Regions from separate parts of the Pelosinus sp. sgz500959 genome, predicted to be linked through region 2. Evidence: riboswitches for the same ligand, from Rfam matches in the RefSeq annotation. Region 2 holds a riboswitch; each other region holds the start of a gene.
The links. A riboswitch is a leader RNA that binds a small molecule or an ion and turns the genes downstream of it on or off. The one in region 2 is predicted to bind S-adenosylmethionine.
Positions count from the first base shown of each region.

Region 1 (4,643 bases), on a different contig from region 2:
ATTCCCCTACTTGCGGCTTTTGCGAATAAAATTCGCCAGAAGTTTACTGGTAATGAGGTTGACATGTGTGGATTGGTGAGCGCACGCTCTGGTATGTGTTCAGAAGACTGTAAATTTTGCTCCCAATCTGTCTATCACTCTACCGATGCCCCAGTTTATGACTTACGGAGCACTGCAGAAATTACCCACTCTGCTCAAAAAGCCCAGCAAGAAGGGGCTAAACGGATCAGTATTGTCACGAGTGGTAAAGGAATGGATCATGATCCAGATTTTCAAAATATTATTACAGCAATCGAATCGATTATGGATAAAACAGATCTAAAAGTTTGCGCTAACCTTGGTACCTTGACCCTTGCCCAAGCGCATGCATTAGCAGCTAGCGGCATCAAACGATACGCTCATAATTTAGAAACGAGCAAAAATTTCTATCCTTTTGTATGCACAACTCACTCTTATGAAGAACGTTTAGCAACGATTCAAGCTGCGAAAACAGCTGGTATGGAACTTTGTACTGGTGGAATTATTGGTATGGGTGAATCTTGGCAAGATCGTGTTGATTTAGCTTTTTCTTTGCGAGAACTAGATGCAACTTCTATTCCAATCAATATTCTTAATCCAATTAAAGGAACTGCCTTTGAGGATGTCACTCCTCCAACACCTTTAGATATTATCAAATCCTTTGCTATTTTTCGTTTTATTTTACCTAATAAAATCATCCGCCCCGCTGGCGGCCGTGAGCTAAACCTACGAGATATGCAAGGTCAACTTATGCTTTCAGGAGCAAATGGACTTATTATTGGCAATTATCTAACCTTCAGCGGTCGCGATTCTGCAGCAGATTTTCAAATGGTACAAGATGCAGGCTTAGTCCCAGCCAAATTTTAAAAGACTAACTAATAAGAGGAGGAATTACCATGACAAACTATGATTTAATTTTTTCATTAGGCAAAAAAATATTAAATGGCAATGACATTACTTTTGATGAGGCAATGGCTTTAACAACAATTGAGGAAGCAGATATTCCAATGCTGCTAGGCGTAGCCAATAAAATTCGCGAGAAATTTACAGGTTCTTATGTTGATACATGCCAAATTCTCAATGCTCGTTCAGGCGGCTGCTCTGAAAACTGTAAGTTTTGTGCCCAATCTGTCCATCACGATGTGGATGTGGATGTATATCCTCTCATGAATGAAGATGATATTATCAAAGCTGCGCAAAAAGCCGAAGCCGATCATGCTTACCGTTTCTGCGTCGTAACATCTGGCTGTGGTATGGAAGGCGATCGAGATTTCGCAAAAATCACCGCTGCAATTGAACGAATTGGCACTGAAACCTCCCTGCAACGTTGTTGTTCACTTGGAACACTCCAAGAAGACCATGTAAGTGCTTTAAAAGAAGCAGGTATTACTCGCTATCATCATAACTTAGAAACAAGTGAAAGTTATTTTAAAGAAATCTGTACAAGCCACACCTATCAAGAACGTATTGATACAATCAAACGTGTAAAAGCCGCTGATATTGAAGTGTGTTCCGGTGGAATTATCGGTATGGGCGAAACATGGCGTCAACGCATTGAACTGGCCTTCACCCTTAAAGAATTAAACGTAGACTCAATTCCCATTAACGTCTTAAACCCAGTTAAAGGCACAGCGCTGGAAAATCAAGAAAAACTAAATCCTATGGAAATTTTACAAACTTTTGCCATTTTCCGTTTGATTCTGCCAACCAAAATTCTTCGTTATGCTGGCGGCAGAGAACGCAATCTAGGCGAACTCGTTCCTTTAGGTTTTTTATCTGGTATCAACGGTATGCTGATTGGCAACTATCTAACAACACAAGGACGCGGTGCTGATAAAGATATACAAACGGTCAACGATCTAGGACTTAAATTGCTTGAAAATTAATCCTTAATGAAATTATAATCCATCAATTGAATTTCACTTTGACTTTACTGATTGCTTATGATATTATAATAAAAAAATAAATAATAAACTCTTATCTAGAGAGGTCGAGGGACTGGCCCTATGACACCCGGCAGCCGGCAGCAATGCAACGGTGCTAATTCCAGCAGGAGTAATCCTGAAAGATGAGAGGAATGTGCGGTTTAAAGAGCCCCTTTCCTCGGAAAGGGGCTCTTTTACATACAAAGAAAAAATGGAGGAATACAACATGCCAATCAAAATTCCCAATAACTTACCGGCTACTAATATCCTTGAAAGCGAAAACATCTTTGTCATTCATGAAAACCGGGCTTATACACAAGATATACGTCCTCTTAGAATATTAATTTTAAATCTAATGCCAATCAAAATCACAACTGAAACACAACTTCTTCGTCTGCTAGGTAACTCACCTTTACAAGTAGAAGTCGACTTCATGTATACGGCTACCTATTCACCTACAAATACCTCTCAAGAACATCTCATTAAATTTTATGAAACATTCGACGATGTAAAGGATCGTAACTATGACGGTATGATCATTACAGGTGCACCTGTCGAACAGCTTCCTTTTGAGGAAGTTGCCTATTGGGATGAATTGTGCAAAATCATGGAATGGAGTAAAACCCACGTATATTCGACTCTCCACATTTGTTGGGCTTCTCAAGCTGGACTCTACTATCATTATGGCATTCCAAAGTATGACCTTGCTCAAAAAATATTTGGAGTTTTTCCTCACCAAAAAAGCTGTACACAACCGATCAAATTATTCCGTGGTTTTGATGATATCTTCCACGTTCCTCATTCTAGGCATACTGAATTTAAAAGAGAAGATATTGAGAAGATTCCAGAACTACACATTCTTTCTGAATCTGAGGTCTCTGGTGTTTATGCCGCTGCCGATCTAAAAGGCCGACAATTTTTCATCGCAGGTCATTCGGAGTATGATCCTCTCTCCCTCAAAGCTGAATATGACCGTGATCTTGCCCAAGGCCTCTCAGTTCAAATCCCACAAAATTATTATCCCAATGATGACCCGACACAACCACCAGTTGTTCTTTGGCGTAGTGCAGCCAACCTGCTTTTTTCTAATTGGCTGAATTACTATGTTTACCAAGAAACACCTTTCGATCTTTCCTTGTTATAATAACCTGTATGATAGAAGTCTGTCTCCCATCGGTAAAAAAACCGATGGAAGACAGACTTCTTTACATAATTCCCCATTTTCGTCCATATTCTAGAAAGATTTGAAATTCTTGATCATGGAATCCATTCTCAAGTAGGTATTCCTTTGCTTCTTGAGCTTCCATCACTGATGAATCAGCAAAAATAGCATTTTTATGAAAACTAAAAGCAAATCCCTTTACCGCAAGCAATTCCATCATTAAAGCAACCCGTTCTGCTTTATGTTGTAATTGAAGACCAAAATCCCTTACAGATCGGGCATCAACCTCATGATTCTTAGGAAAATGACCAAAAAATACAGGTTCTTCCACTGGTTTTAGAATAATACGAGTCATATGATCTACCATTGATTTTTCCATGATTTCTCCTTTAATGCCGTGGCAATCTAATCTTTTAGTCATTTTTTTAGTTTCATGAAGTTTAAATCATTAGATATTCATCCAATAATTTACAAATAATACGTTTGATAACCAATAACCAAGAGGAACATTAATCAATACACCAATTGCAAAGGCGACTAGCGGCTTCCAGCCGAAAGAAGTTAACTCACGAAAACGAGTCGTAAATCCAATGCTTAAAAAAGTCCACGTAAATGCCCAACCACGCAAAGTCTTGATGTAACCTAACGCCTCTTTTGAAAAAGTCGATGCAGTTTTAGGTTCTATCATCGCAAGCAGCACAGTAATAAAGATGGATGCTGCAAAAAAACCAATGATAAATTTGGGAAAGCGGCGCCAAATTTCCCCTTTATCAATACGCTCAGCGGTAGCAGAATTTTTATTTTCCCACACTGTCACTGATAAAAAAGCAACCATAATGGCCCATATGCCGACAAACATATCACGACCAACAATTTTCATTAGTGTAAAGGTTTTAACAGCTCTTTCATCCCCCATAGCCTCCGCAGCCGCAAAACCAGCGGCATCTGCAAACTCCGACGTACCAATCCAGGCTCCCGCAGGACCAGCAGCCATACCCAATTGCTTAGCCCACAAAGGAAGTACAAAAATCATTACAACAGCCCATACAATTACCATGGAAATGGCTACTGAAACATGTTCCTTTTTGGCACGGCATGCACCACCAATTGCAATCGCAGCCGATACACCGCAGATGGACCCACCCGCTCCTAAGCAAGCAGCAAAACGTTGGTCCATACCGAATAAACGAGTTGCCGTAAAATAAATCACCCCAAAAGTGCTCACAGACACAATTGTCGCTTGCAAGATTGCTAAGGGACCTGCTTGCATAATAATTGTAAAGGGTAAGGTCGCTCCCATAAGAACAATACCCGTTTTTACGTAGTATTCAGTTTTTAAGCCTGCTTGAAACCACTTGGGTAAAGTCACAGCATTCCCAATGAGCAGACCGACGAGCAAAGCAAGTACTGGTGTCTCTAGCTGCCAATCTTTGACAAATTTATTAGAACCCAAAATAGAAACAATGATTGATATCATATATAATGCGGTAAAACCTGCAATAAAATGTTTTACATTATACCCCATCACACGGGCGCCA
Region 1 covers NZ_JBGJZL010000003.1:355,224-359,866, reverse strand. The annotation lists gene bioB (biotin synthase BioB) at 1-885, shown strand, start outside; gene bioB (biotin synthase BioB) at 915-1,904, shown strand; SAM riboswitch class I at 1,993-2,093, shown strand; gene metA (homoserine O-succinyltransferase) at 2,170-3,087, shown strand; gene ACAN52_RS06545 (hypothetical protein) at 3,149-3,484, opposite strand; gene ACAN52_RS06540 (YeiH family protein) at 3,554-4,643, opposite strand, start outside.
Region 1: it holds a riboswitch for S-adenosylmethionine, as region 2 does, so the genes downstream of both, metA (homoserine O-succinyltransferase) here and ACAN52_RS11505 (pyridoxal phosphate-dependent aminotransferase) in region 2, are expected to answer to the same signal.

Region 2 (4,643 bases):
GATGATGATTAGTCTTCAACGATTTCAGAAAAATAAATGACAGTGACGATATCATTCGGTGAAATGCTTTTTTCATATATTTTTTCAAAGAAGATGATTAATTCATCGACTGTTTTGATTTCAGGATTCTGATGATCTAAATCACCAGTATTAAGTTGAGAAAATTTCTTGATACAAACTTTGTCAACAATGGCTGAGTAAAGTTTTCTTTTAGGGCTAAATTTTTTCCCAAAAGTAATGGATACAATTGAGCTTTCAGGATATGAATCTCTTATATCCCCTAAGCGGATAGTACAGTTTTTTGTGCGAGAAATGAGTAGCTTTTCATGGTTTGGTGATTGAAAATTCAATGCGAACATAATTATCCTCCTTAAGATGAATGATTTCCTGATTTTTGCTAATCGCAATACTATAACTTTTCGCCTTTTGTTAGCTAAATCCTTCAATTATGTTAGAATAATAATATTGAAGAATAAAGAAAAGAGGCGATCATGTGATTACGATTAACGATAAAGCCCGCGATTATATCTTAACAAAGGGTGGATGTATTCATGTATTGCATGGTAACGGGGCAGCCATGTGTTGTGGTCGTGTTAATTTTGGTCCATCGATTGAGATTGGTGAACCGCGAGAAATAAGGGATTATACGTTGGTGATGATGAATGAAATTCAGGTTTATCTACCTAAAAATTTTCATATACATTACCCGTTGGTGATTGGATTAGGAAATTTTCTTGGGATAAAAAGTTTACGCATTGAAGGCTGGAAATTACTTTAATTTCTTACCAGCCGACTGCGACTGAACCTTTAAAGTGGTCTTTTATAAAAGCTTTTACTTCATCGGAATGGTAGGCTTTAATTAGTTTTTGGATTGCAGGGTCCTCTTTGTCCTTAGTGCGTACAGCGATAATATTTGCATAAGGAGAATTGATGTCTTCAATTGCGATGGCATCTTTAGTTGGGACTAGACCGGCAGTGATAGCGTAGTTTGTATTGATAGCGGCCAGATCAATATCAGCAAGGGAACGAGGAATTTGAGCCGCATCGAGCTCTTTGATTACGATTTTTTTAGGGTTTTCAATAATATCTGTAACAGCAGCTTTGAGGCCGGCTCCTGGTTTCAATTTGATCAAATTATTACTTTCAAGTAGCAGTAAGGCGCGGCCTCCGTTTGTTGGATCATTTGGAATGGCTACAATCGATCCTTCAGGCAATTCTTTGATATTCTTAATTTTAGTGGAGTAAATGCCCATTGGGAAAATGACAGTTTTGGCTACAGATACAATTTCATATTTACGATCTTTGATGATATTATCAAGATAAGGTTGGTGTTGAAAGCTATTTACGTCAATGTCACCTTGATTTAATGCGACGTTGGGTTGGATATAATCATTGAATTCAACAATTTCAATTTTTAGACCGTCTTTCTCGGCGACTTTTTTTACAACATCCATGACTTCTGCATGAGGACCAGCTGTTACGCCGACTTTTAGTGTTTTTTCTACTTTTGGTGTACTGCTTTGTTGACTGCATCCAGCTAAACCAAGGGTAACGATGAGAACTACCAAAAGGGCAATGAGTTTAAGTGACTTTTTCATAACTATACCTCCATTTATTTTAGTTTTTGTAATCGTTCCATAGCTGCCTCTAGTGTTGAAAATTGTTTGCAAAAGCAAAAACGTATGAACCGATGTTTGTCATTGGCATCTTCTTTATAAAAACTTGAACCAGGTACGACAGCGACTCCCACTTTTTCTGCTAAGTAGCGGGCAAAGTCAATGTCATTTTTCCAACCAAAGGGAGCAATATCAGCCATAATATAATAGGCACCTGAGGGCCTAGCACATTGAAATCCAATCGCAGTCAATTCCTTTAACATGAAATCCCGACGCTGAGCATAAAAACTAATAAGTTTTTGGTAATAACTCTCAGCAAAGCCCAAAGCATGAGCCGCAGCTACCTGTAAGGGAGCCGCAGCGCCCACTGTAAGAAAATCATGCATTTTGCGTATGGATTGACTAATCTGTGGGGAAGCAATGACGTAACCGATACGCCAGCCAGTGACGCTGTAAGTTTTAGAAATACTGTTAATAGTAATAGTGCGTTCAGCCATGCCAGGTAAGGAATAAAGAGGGATATGCTGCGCGTCATCATAGATAATGTGTTCATAGATTTCATCCGTAATTGCTAAGACATCATATTTGATGCATAAGTTAGCAATGAGGGTTAATTCTTCTCGATTAAAAACTTTACCTGTTGGATTATTAGGGGTATTGATGATAATGGCCCTTGTACGTTCAGAAAAAGCGGCTGTTAATTCGTCTACATTAAAGTTAAATTCAGGAGGATGGAGTTGTACATATTTTGGCGTTGCCCCACATAGGATTGCGTCAGGACCGTAATTTTCATAAAAAGGTTGAAAAATAATGACTTCGTCTCCTGGATTGACAGTAGCGAGCAAGGTGGCTACCATGCCTTCTGTCGAACCGCAACACACTGTAATCTGTCGCTCAGGATCAAGCTCGATACCGTAATCTCGTTTGTTTTTAAGAGCAATTGCATCGCGAAGGGACTTAGTGCCCCAGGTAATGGCATATTGATTGTGGTCTTCTAGGATCGCTGTAACTGCTGCTTGTTTGATTTCATCCGATGCGGGGAAATCAGGAAAACCTTGTGCTAGATTGATAGCATTGTGGGCAGTCGCAATGCGAGACATTTCCCGAATCACTGATTCAGTAAAGCGACTAGCTTTCTCGGAAGCGTACCGTACTGCATTTTGCTTAGAGTGTTCATTATTCATATTATCGACTCCTTTGTACTAAAAAATCCTCTTCACAATTATGAAGAGGATTTGATGTAATCGCGATCTTCATCTGTCAGGAAACATTCCTGTTGGAAGTGGCACCTTTTTGCATGTTGCAATGGTTGCCGTAGCTTCATTGGGCCAATCCCTCAGCTAACTCTTGATGAATCTATGTAGTTATTGTTGATAATTTTAGCATGGTCTTAATTTGTATGTCAAGCACAATTTAAATGGAAAAAAATTAGAAATTTTAAGAGTTGACATGTAAATTCACCCATATTATAATAAAAATTAACGATTTTAGTCTTTCTAATAAGGACATAACGGTGTAATGCATGTGTATACGTGTATAGGAGGACGGTGAAAGCCCTGACGGGAGGTCGTTTGTTTGCGACTTTATGTAAGGGGCTTATTTTATTAATGAGGAGGTTTTTTTATGAACGAGGGTCCTACAAAATTTCGGTGGAATTTAGCAATACTTATGTTTTTTATTAGTTTCATTTCTTATATGGATCGTGTAAACTTATCAGTAGCCACTCCAACCATTATGCAAGAATTTGGTTTTGACAAAATTAATATGGGGTTAATGCAAACTGCTTTTTTTGTTGGATATTCTTTGATGCAAATACCTGGCGGAATTATGTCAGAGTATTTCGGTCATCGGCGAGTATTAGCGATCGCAGCTATTTGGTGGTCGGTCTTTACATCAGCTACAGCATTTTGTAATAGCTTTACTTCTTTTGCCATTGTACGTGCGCTTTTTGGTGTGGGCGAAGGACCCATGGCTCCTTCTTTGGGACGGTTTATGTATCGTTGGTTTAACGGAGCCGAAAAAGGGCGAGCCTCTTCATTTATGTTGAGTGGTGTATTTTTTGGGCCTGTAGTTGGTCCATCCATTACAGTGGCCTTAATGATGGCTTTTGGGTGGCGCTCTGTTTTTATTATTTTTGGTGTAGTGGGCGTAGTGCTAGCTGCTCTTTGGTATTATTTAGCTGTTGATTCTCCTCGTAACAGTCGATTTGTCAACTCCGCTGAAGCTGATTATATCGAGGAAGGGCAAAGTCAAGAAGTTGACAAAGAATTAGCGCCATGGAAAAGTTTCTTAGGATCGCCACAGTTCTGGGCGATTGGTATTCAATATTTTATTACGGATTACATTATGTATGTTTTTTTGGCATGGCTACCACTTTACTTAATGGAAGCGCAAAACTTTTCGATGAAGAGTATGGGGATTGCTGCATCATTTCCATGGGCCGCCTTATGTGCAGTCACAATGGTCAGCGGCGTTGTGAGTGATAAATTAGTTTCTGCTGGTGTATCGAAACATAAGGCTAGAACCTTATTTGGTATTGGTGGACTTATTTTATGCTGTATTACCCTGTATCTTGGGGCTGTAGCTACTGTTCCTTGGATGAATGTATTGTGGCTTACAATATCATTGGGTTCTTTAGGTTTCACTTTTAATGCGTCATGGGCGGCTTGCATTGATATTGGTGGTAAGTTTGTCGGATCAGTATCTGGTTGGATGAATTGTTGGGGTAATATTGGTGGGATTGCTGCTCCAACAGTGACAGCGTGGATTGCTACGAATTACGGCTGGCAGGCGGCTATTTTAGCAACTGCTGGTTCGGCTGTAGTTGGCATCATTGCGTGGCTTGTCGTTAAGCCAGATGTTCCTTTGGTTTTAAAAAAAAGCAATAACCACGAAAAAGTTGCATAGGAGAGAGATAAATGTTAAAAGAATTTTCTTTTGGTTTTGGCGATCAAGAAGTAACAATTAATTTGCCGGAAGAACGTGTAATCAATGTTGTTGATGGTAAACCAGCTATACCTGTCACGG
Region 2 covers NZ_JBGJZL010000006.1:195,143-199,785, reverse strand. The annotation lists gene ACAN52_RS11520 (ASCH domain-containing protein) at 9-359, opposite strand; gene ACAN52_RS11515 (CC/Se motif family (seleno)protein) at 494-778, shown strand; gene ACAN52_RS11510 (MetQ/NlpA family ABC transporter substrate-binding protein) at 783-1,598, opposite strand; gene ACAN52_RS11505 (pyridoxal phosphate-dependent aminotransferase) at 1,613-2,800, opposite strand; SAM riboswitch class I at 2,867-2,973, opposite strand; gene ACAN52_RS11500 (MFS transporter) at 3,240-4,523, shown strand; gene larA (nickel-dependent lactate racemase) at 4,535-4,643, shown strand, end outside.

Region 3 (4,643 bases), on a different contig from region 2:
ACCAAACTGTTGAGTCTTTATTCATGCTGGTTACGGCTTATTTGATGATGATTTTACCCTTATCTCTATGCCTGAACTGGTTGGAAAGGAAGGTGCGATATGCAGAATTTGGGAATTAATATCCTTTTTGAAGGAATTAACTTAGAGCGGTTATTTGGTGGCTTACTGATGACAGCTGGTATTGCTTTTCTTTCTATTGTGATTGGATCGGTACTGGGGATCTTATTAGGCCTACTTACAACATCGAAGTCAAAGATCATACGTTATCTCTATCGGATTTATTTAGAATTTTTTCGAATCATTCCCATTCTTGTTTGGTTATTTATTGTTTATTTTGGGGTTACAAGAATTTTTGATATTCATATTAGTGGTGAAGTGGTTGCCGTTGTTGTATTCAGTCTCTGGGGGGCTGCGGAAATGGGCGATATTGTACGAGGGGCATTAGAATCTTTGCCACGACATCAAATCGAATCAGCCAAAGCTCTTGGTCTTAATTTTTGGGGTATCTATCGGTATATTTTGTTACCACAAGCCATTCGGCGTATGCTACCTGGAGGCATTAATTTAGCAACAAGAATGGTAAAAACCACATCCCTAGTTGTTATGATCGGTGTGATTGATGTAGTAAAAGTCGGACAACAAATCATTGAACGGTCAACTTTGAAGACTCCGACGGCTTCTTTTTGGATTTATGGTTTTATTTTTATCCTGTATTTCATGATTTGTTATCCGTTATCAAAATGGTCAAAAAAACTAGAAATGAAATGGGAACGTTAGGGGAGAGGTTATGGCTAATAAAGAAAATAATCAAGTGCTGCTTGAAGTAAAAAACTTATATAAGGAATATGATGGAAAAATTGCCTTAGATCAGATTGATCTGAGCATTCATCAAGGAGAGGTAGTCGTTATTCTCGGTCCATCTGGTTGTGGTAAAAGTACTTTTCTACGTTGCCTTAATGGCCTTGAAGAAATTCAAGGCGGTGATATTACTTTTCATGGTCATAGCCTCACACAAAAGGATGTAGAATGGCAACACATTCGTCAAAAAATCGGTATGGTTTTTCAAAACTATGACTTGTTTCCTCATATGACAGTGATTGAAAATATTTTGTTAGGTCCTGAAAAAGTCCAACATAGAGACAGAGATGAAGTCATGAAACAAGCCGAACAATTACTTGACCGCGTAGGCTTACTGGATCGTAAAGATGCGTATCCACGCCAGCTCTCAGGAGGACAGAAGCAACGGATTGCGATTGTGAGAGCTTTGTGCATGAATCCAGAAATTATGCTTTTTGATGAAGTAACAGCAGCTCTTGACCCTGAAATGGTACGCGAGGTTCTCGATGTCATACTAGGCCTTGCCAAACAAGGAATGACCATGGTAATTGTTACTCACGAAATGGGATTTGCCCGATCTGTTGCCGATCGGATCGTATTTGTTGATTTTGGGAAAGTCTGTGAAATTGCCGGTCCAGAAGAATTTTTCACAACGCCCAAAACCGAACGTGCCCGGCAATTTTTAAATATATTTCAATATTAATTAAAAAAAAGGAGAGTTTTACATGAAAAATTTAAAGAAAATAGTAGCAGTTGCATTGAGTGCCATGGCACTAGTTGGAGTATTAGCAGGTTGCGGTTCAACAACGACTACAAAAACACCTGATACCAAAACGGAGCAGACAGTTGCCAAGGGGAGCATTGAAGACATCAAAAAACGTGGGGTAATCAGAATCGGTGTATTTGGTGATAAACCTCCATTTGGTTTTGTGGATGCAAATGGCAAAAATCAAGGATTTGATGTTTATATTGCCAAACGATTTGCGAAAGATCTTCTTGGTGATGAATCCAAGATTGAGTATGTATTAGCTGAACCAGCGAGCAGAGTGGAATTCCTTGAGGCTAATAAGGTGGATCTTATTTTAGCAAACTTCACGGTTACTGAAGACAGAAAGAAAAAAGTTGATTTTGCGAATCCGTACATGAAAGTTGCTCTTGGTGTCGTGTCACCATCTGGTGAGCAGATTACTTCTGTCGATCAACTAAAAGGTAAAAAACTGATTGTGGTTAAAGGCACCACTGCTGAAACTTATTTCACCAAAAATCATCCAGATGTAGAATTATTAAAATTTGATCAAATTACACAATCCTTTGAGGCTTTGAAAGATAAACGTGGCGTTGCTTTGTCTAATGATAATACTTTACTATTTGCGTGGGCAAAGGAGAATGCAGGCTTTAATGTAGGTGTTTCAACATTAGGTAGTCTTGATACCATCGCGCCTGCTGTTAAAAAAGGTAATGCAGAACTCCTAAACTGGATTAACACAGAATTAGAAACTCTTGGTAAAGAAAATTTTGTTCACAAAGCTTATGATGCAACCTTAAAACCTGTGTATGGAGAAACTCTTAACCCAGAAGATATTGTTATCGAAGGTGGAAAATTAAAATAAGCTGATTTGGGAATCTAGAGGCTGTGAAGGGAACTCAACTTCACAGCCTTCGTTATTATAAGACTTTACTCTCTGCTGAGCCTTGATTAAAATCAAGTTTTCTTTATAAACAGATTTATTAATAAGCATTGACACCGATAAAGCATCATGTTATTATCAATAATAAAATTAATAGCATACTACTCTTATCCAGAGAGGTCGAGGGAATGGCCCGATGACACCCGGCAACCAGTGCAATTGCACAGAGGTGCTAATTCCAGCAGGAGCTTTCCTGTAAGATGAGAGAAAGGCGATTGTAGATGAATCCCCTTTCTTCGGAAAGGGGATATTTTTGGAATCAGAAAGTATAACACTTTCTCGATTACAAGCAAGGGCAACTAAGGCTTGGTGCAAGCCAAGTTTTCTTTGAGAATAATGACTGTAGAGGTGTTTATATGTTACCAAAAGAGAATAAAACAGTACTAAAATCAAAAAAAAATGCTGTTAGTCCTTGTGCCATGGATCAGATTATGACCATCTTGAACAATACGTTTCATGGAAATGTTGCTTTAATTTATCAAGATTCGCGTTTAGTGCAAATCGAAAGAAATGAAAAAATTAGGCCAGCGGAATTAAATGGAAAAAGTTGCGAACTACCGCAAGGGTTAAAAGAAAATTGTGATATTCCAGGGGTGAGGGCGAGAATTTTAGAAGCTTTTGAAAATATGGAATATGGGCAAGTTGTGATTGTAATTAAAGAAGGTCGGATCATTCAAATTGATCGTACGGAAAAACAGCGGTTTGCTGCCTTGGTGGGCCTCTATGGTGATGGTATATAAACGAAGAACAAGCTGATCAGTCAACTGAAGGCTAGTAATATAGATCAACAAAAAATGGAGGGTGTTATAATGGCATTACCAGAAAATTTGCGGTTTGAATCATTAGCTGTGCATGGAGGGCAAGAGCCAGATCCAACTACAGGATCAAGAGCAGTGCCTATTTATCAAACGACAGCTTATAATTTTAGGGATAGTGAACATGCGGCCAATTTATTTGAGCTAAAAGAAAGTGGCAATATTTATACCCGTCTTATGAATCCAACGACAGACGTACTAGAAAAAAGGATCGCAGCTTTAGAAGGTGGAGTAGGCGCTTTGGCTTTTGCCTCAGGACATGCAGCCATCAGTGCAGCGATTTTCAATATTGCCCAAGCGGGAGATGAAATTGTTAGTTCCTCTACTTTGTATGGTGGAACTTATAATATGTTTGCTTATAACCTGCCTCGCCTAGGAATTAAAGTGCATTTTGTTGATCCCAGTGATCCTGTTAATTTTGAAAAAGCCATTACGCCGAATACTAAGGCTTTGTATGCAGAAACCATTGGTAATCCTAAAATTGATGTCCTTGATATTGAAAAGGTGGCTGCAATTGCTCATAAGCATGGTATTCCTCTCATTGTTGATAGTACCTTTGCAACTCCTTATCTCTGTCGCCCAATCGACTTTGGTGCTGATATTGTCATTCACTCAGCGACGAAATTTATCGGTGGACATGGAACTTCAATGGGCGGGCTGGTCATTGATAGTGGAAAATTCGACTGGAATAATGGCAAATTCCCACTGCTCAGTGAACCAGATCCTAGTTATCATGGCTTAAAATATACAGAGGCTCTTGGACCTTTAGCTTATATCATTCGTCTGAGAGTACAAATTTTACGCGACTTAGGTGCTTGTTTAAGTCCTTTCAATAGTTTTGCATTTCTGCAAGGGCTAGAAACTCTTCATCTTCGTATGCAGCGTCATGCTGAAAACGCCTTGGCTGTTGCTCAATATCTTGAAAAACATGAACAGGTCAGTTGGGTCAGTTATCCAAGTCTGGCGAGCCATGCTGATTATGAAAAAGCACAAAAATATTTGCCAAAAGGCGCAGGTTCTATTTTTACCTTTGGTATTAAAGGCGGATTGGAAGCTGGTCGGAAATTAATCAATTCATTGAATTTATTTTCCTTGCTTGCAAACGTAGGGGATGCCAAGTCCTTGGTCATCCATCCCGCAAGTACGACTCATTCTCAACTTACTGCTGAGCAACGGGCTAGTGCTGGGGCACCAGATGATATGGTTCGATTGTCCATTGGGATTGAAGATGTCCGGGATATCATTGAAGATTTAGCGCAAGCATTAGAGGCCAGTAAATCTGTATAAAAATTTTAATATCATT
Region 3 covers NZ_JBGJZL010000003.1:349,226-353,868, forward strand. The annotation lists gene ACAN52_RS06505 (amino acid ABC transporter permease) at 1-119, shown strand, start outside; gene ACAN52_RS06510 (amino acid ABC transporter permease) at 100-777, shown strand; gene ACAN52_RS06515 (amino acid ABC transporter ATP-binding protein) at 788-1,540, shown strand; gene ACAN52_RS06520 (cysteine ABC transporter substrate-binding protein) at 1,563-2,447, shown strand; SAM riboswitch class I at 2,630-2,732, shown strand; gene ACAN52_RS06525 (DUF2292 domain-containing protein) at 2,882-3,265, shown strand; gene ACAN52_RS06530 (homocysteine synthase) at 3,335-4,627, shown strand.
Region 3: it holds a riboswitch for S-adenosylmethionine, as region 2 does, so the genes downstream of both, ACAN52_RS06525 (DUF2292 domain-containing protein) here and ACAN52_RS11505 (pyridoxal phosphate-dependent aminotransferase) in region 2, are expected to answer to the same signal.

Region 4 (4,643 bases), on a different contig from region 2:
TGTTAATGAAAGTTCATCCATTAGCCGACGATAAGCTAACGCTTCTTCAATTGCATTTAAATCTTCTCGTTGTATATTTTCAATGAGTGCGATTTCAGTCATTTCCCCATCAGTATATTCTTTAACGATTGCTGGGATCTCATTCATACCAGCTTGCTTAGAAGCTCGCCAACGACGTTCGCCAGCAACAATTTCATAACCATTTAATACTTTTCTAAGAACAATTGGTTGCAATATGCCATATTGCGCGATGGAATCTGCTAGTTCAGTGAGTGCCTCTGGATCAAACACACGCCGTGGTTGAAATTTGTTAGGACTTATTTTTTCGATGGGAATATTATTTATAATGGGTTGTTCTTCACCATTACTACCACCTGAAAATAATGCATCAAGCCCCCGCCCGAGACCTCGCTGAGTTTTATTCATGATCGATCACCTCTCTTGCCAAATCAAAATATACCTGTGCTCCTTTAGATTTAGGATCATATTTGATTACGGGTTGACCATGACTCGGCGCTTCGCTAAGACGGACATTACGAGGAATAATTGTTTGATATACTTTATGACGAAAGTGATTCTTAACTTCATCAACAACTTGAATTGATAAATTTGTTCGTGCATCAAACATGGTTAACACGACTCCTTCTAAAGACAATGCTGGGTTTAAATTTTTCTGCACAAGTGTTACAGTATTCATTAATTGAGAGAGACCTTCTAATGCATAAAATTCACATTGGATAGGCACCAATACAGAATTAGCTGCCGTTAAGGCGTTAATTGTCAATAATCCTAAAGATGGAGGGCAATCAATAATCACATACTCATAGTTATATTTGACATTATCCAACACCCGTTTAAGTTTAGTTTCTCTTGACATAATTGACACCAATTCTATTTCGGCACCTGCTAATTGAATTGTCGCTGGTAAAAGCATCAAATTTTCAATCTGGGTTTTTAAAATAACATTTTCTGCTGGTATGTCATTAACTAAAATATCATAAATAGATTGTTTAATTTTGGTTTTATCGAAACCAAAACCACTCGTAGAATTACCTTGGGGATCAAGATCAACTAGTAATACTTTTTTGCCTAACTCAGCTAAACAGGCACTCAAATTAACAGAAGTCGTTGTTTTACCTACGCCACCTTTTTGATTGGCAATTGCAATAACCTTTAACAATCAATTCACCTCATCTTCTTATTTATATTTCAAATCTAGCCCTTATTATCTTAATAGCCACCAGCCACGAAATATTTGATATTTTTAGTCATTCCACACTCTCAATAACATTTCCTGCCGAAAATAGCATGGATAAATAGAAGTCCTAGTAAAAACCCTTCTTTTGAAGTAAACTTTTCTAATCTCAAGCCTTAGTATAAAGAAAAACCTCTATTTACCTCACTTTCAACTGCCAATATAAACTAAATCCTTTCTACTTAACATCAAGAAGATCATCTATTTTTTATTTATAAAAACATTGACATTTATGACATTCTGCTTTATTATAAGTTAAAATTTTATCATTTGTTCTCTTATCGAGAGTGGTCGAGGGACTGGCCCTATGACACCCAGCAACCAGCATAATGCAAATGGTGCTAAGTCCAGCAGAGTCTCATCATTCTGAAAGATAAGAGGAAAGAATAGTTTATATAAAATAAGCCTCTTTCCTCAAGGAATAGGGCTTATTTTTTGTATAAAGAAAACTTGACTTTGGTCAAGCCTTAGCGCAGACCAAAGTCTTAGTTGCTCTTACTTGTAATCAAGAAAGTGCTATACTTTCTGATTACGCAAAAAATATCTCTTTTGAAACTGCTGGTTATTGTTTTCAAGAATAGAGTAAACTGATAAAATGTACTTATAATATGAAGTGAAAATCTAATCATTATTTAAGAAATTTTTTTGATAAACTGACTAAAATAGCTATAAAAAATAATACGAGGAGGAATACAATGCCAGTCTATAACCCAGCTTTAAAACCTCTCAATCTTAGTGAGATAAAACGTTATTCCGGTTTAGATCAATATGCGGAATTTCCTTCTGAATTAATTGACCAAGCTTGTACAGAATCATATCTTCTAGTTCAGCCTCAGGCCACATGGCAAATATATGATTATGATGCGAATACCGCTACAATTATGGGATCTCCTCCCCTTACATTACACGCACCTAAAATTATTAATTATTTGTCTCAAGCTATACAGATTGCAGTAATAGGTTTAACGATCGGTCCAAAGCTTGAACAGAAAGTCAGTAACTATTTTTCCAATGGTGAATATACATCAGGCTTGTTACTAGACGCCGCAGGTACAACAGCCGTCGAAGTAGCAGCCGATCAAGTATGTGATTTTATAAAAAATCAAGCTATGCGCCAAGGCTATCTAACCCTCCCCCGTTTTAGCCCTGGATATGGAGGATGGGATATTACTGTACAACCTCTTATTTTAGATTTAGCCAATGGAGATGCTATTAACTTAAAAGTTACAGAATCGTGTATGTTATTACCACGTAAATCAATTACTGCAGTCATTGGAATTACTGCTCATCAGCATGATACAAACGTTGGCTACATGTATCAAGATACAACTTGCCCTCAATGTACACAAATAAATTGTCTGGCTAGAAAGGATTGAAATAACTATGATTTATATTTTTGATGGTGCTATGGGAACTATGCTACATGATGCCGGTTTGCCAACAGGTGCCTGCCCTGAATTGTGGAATATTGAGCAACCAGCAGCCATAACAGCAATACATAAAAGTTATGTTGATAGTGGTGCTGATATTATCGAAACCAATACCTTTGGTGCCAATCGTATCAAATTAACACATTATGGCCTACAAGATAAGGTCGCTGCAATCAATGTGGCTGCTGTTCATGCTGCTCGAGCGGCATGCGGCCCCCACACCAAAATCGCAGGGTCCGTAGGTCCTACTGGTAAATTAATTGCGCCGTTAGGGGATTTAACTTTCGACTATGCTTATGAAGTCTTTTTCGAACAAATTAATGCCCTCGATCAAGCTAATGTTGATATGATTATTATTGAGACAATTATTGATATTCAAGAAATGCGTGCTGCCCTCCTTGCGGCTAAAGCAGCAACGAAGAAACCCATTATTTGTCAAATGTCTTTTGAAGAAGATGGACGCACAGTTACGGGTACTGATCCTGTTACTGCAGCAATTATACTCGAAGCAATGGGTGCTGATATTATTGGTGCAAATTGCTCTTTAGGCCCATCTCAATTATTGACTATTGTTGAAAAATTATCCAAAATTATTACTTGTCCCATTAGTATTCAACCAAATGCAGGAATGCCAAAACTGGTAAATAAACAGACAGTCTTTCCAATGACTCCTGAAGAAATGGGCACATGGGCTAAACGATTGGCTAAGGCTGGCGCCAGCTATATTGGTGGCTGCTGCGGTACTACCCCTATGCACATCAAAGCTATGAAAGAAGCATTAAAAAATATTTCTATCCCTATTCTTCCTATTCCAAAATGTTTGAATAAAAATACAGCCTTAACAAGCCGCAGTAAAACCATCTATATTGGCGCTGGTCAACCTACGGCTATCATAGGGGAACGTATTAATCCTACTGGTCGTAAGCAATTAGCTGCCGATATTCGAGAAGGACAGTTCATGTCAGTGAAAAAAGAAGCGTTAGAGCAGCTTCGGGCTGGAGCTCATATTCTAGATGTGAATATGGGAGTACCAGGAATTGACCAAGCATACGCTATGCAACACGTCATAGAAGAATTATCAATGCTTGTCGATGCCCCCCTCGTCATCGATACAACAGACCCAGTTGCATTAGAAGCTGGCCTCAAGGCATACCCTGGCCGGGCGCTTATTAATTCAGTCAGCGCAGAACCTGAACGATTGGAAACCTTCTTACCTTTAGCGAAAAAATATGGAGCTGCTATATTATGTTTACCCATTGCACCAGGTGGTGTCCCCACTACTGCCATGGAACGATTGCATATTATTAGACAAATTACTCAAGCTGCTTTCGCAGTTGGCCTTCGCCCCCAAGATTTTGTACTTGACGCTTTAGTTCTCACAGCTGCGGCTGATTCAAAAGCTGGTTCTGAAGTACTTTCTGCACTAAAACTATATAGAGAACAATTAGGTTACCCCACTACCATGGGACTGAGCAATATCTCCTTTGGACTACCACGTCGCGATATTATTAACTCCACCTTCTGTGCAATGGCTCTAGCCTCCGGTCTTGACGCACCTATTTTAAATCCTTATGATTCACTTATGCAGGATACCTTAGCTGCTTCAGCTGCACTCCTTGGTCATGATGCTAACGGTCGAGGGTACAGCATGCATTATGCACCAAATAGACAGGAACAACAAGAAGTCACTCCCTCAGTACCTAAAGGACTTGTAGAACAAATTCGTCATGCTGTGATTTCAGGAGAAAAAGAAGCAGTAATTCCTTTAGTTAAGCAGGCCCTCTCTGAAGGCATCAACTCAAATTCAATTACCGAAGAAGGCTTAACTGCCGCTATGAATGAAGTCGGTATCGCTTTTGGTAGCGGTCGCTGTTTTCTCCCCCAAGTACTCTTATCTGCTGAAACTATGAGTGCTGCCTTTGCTACTATCAAACAAGTTTTACCTGCTCATACTATTA
Region 4 covers NZ_JBGJZL010000020.1:15,455-20,097, forward strand. The annotation lists gene ACAN52_RS20330 (ParB/RepB/Spo0J family partition protein) at 1-426, opposite strand, end outside; gene ACAN52_RS20335 (ParA family protein) at 419-1,180, opposite strand; SAM riboswitch class I at 1,531-1,635, shown strand; gene ACAN52_RS20340 (methionine synthase) at 1,951-2,631, shown strand; gene ACAN52_RS20345 (homocysteine S-methyltransferase family protein) at 2,639-4,643, shown strand, end outside.
Region 4: it holds a riboswitch for S-adenosylmethionine, as region 2 does, so the genes downstream of both, ACAN52_RS20340 (methionine synthase) here and ACAN52_RS11505 (pyridoxal phosphate-dependent aminotransferase) in region 2, are expected to answer to the same signal.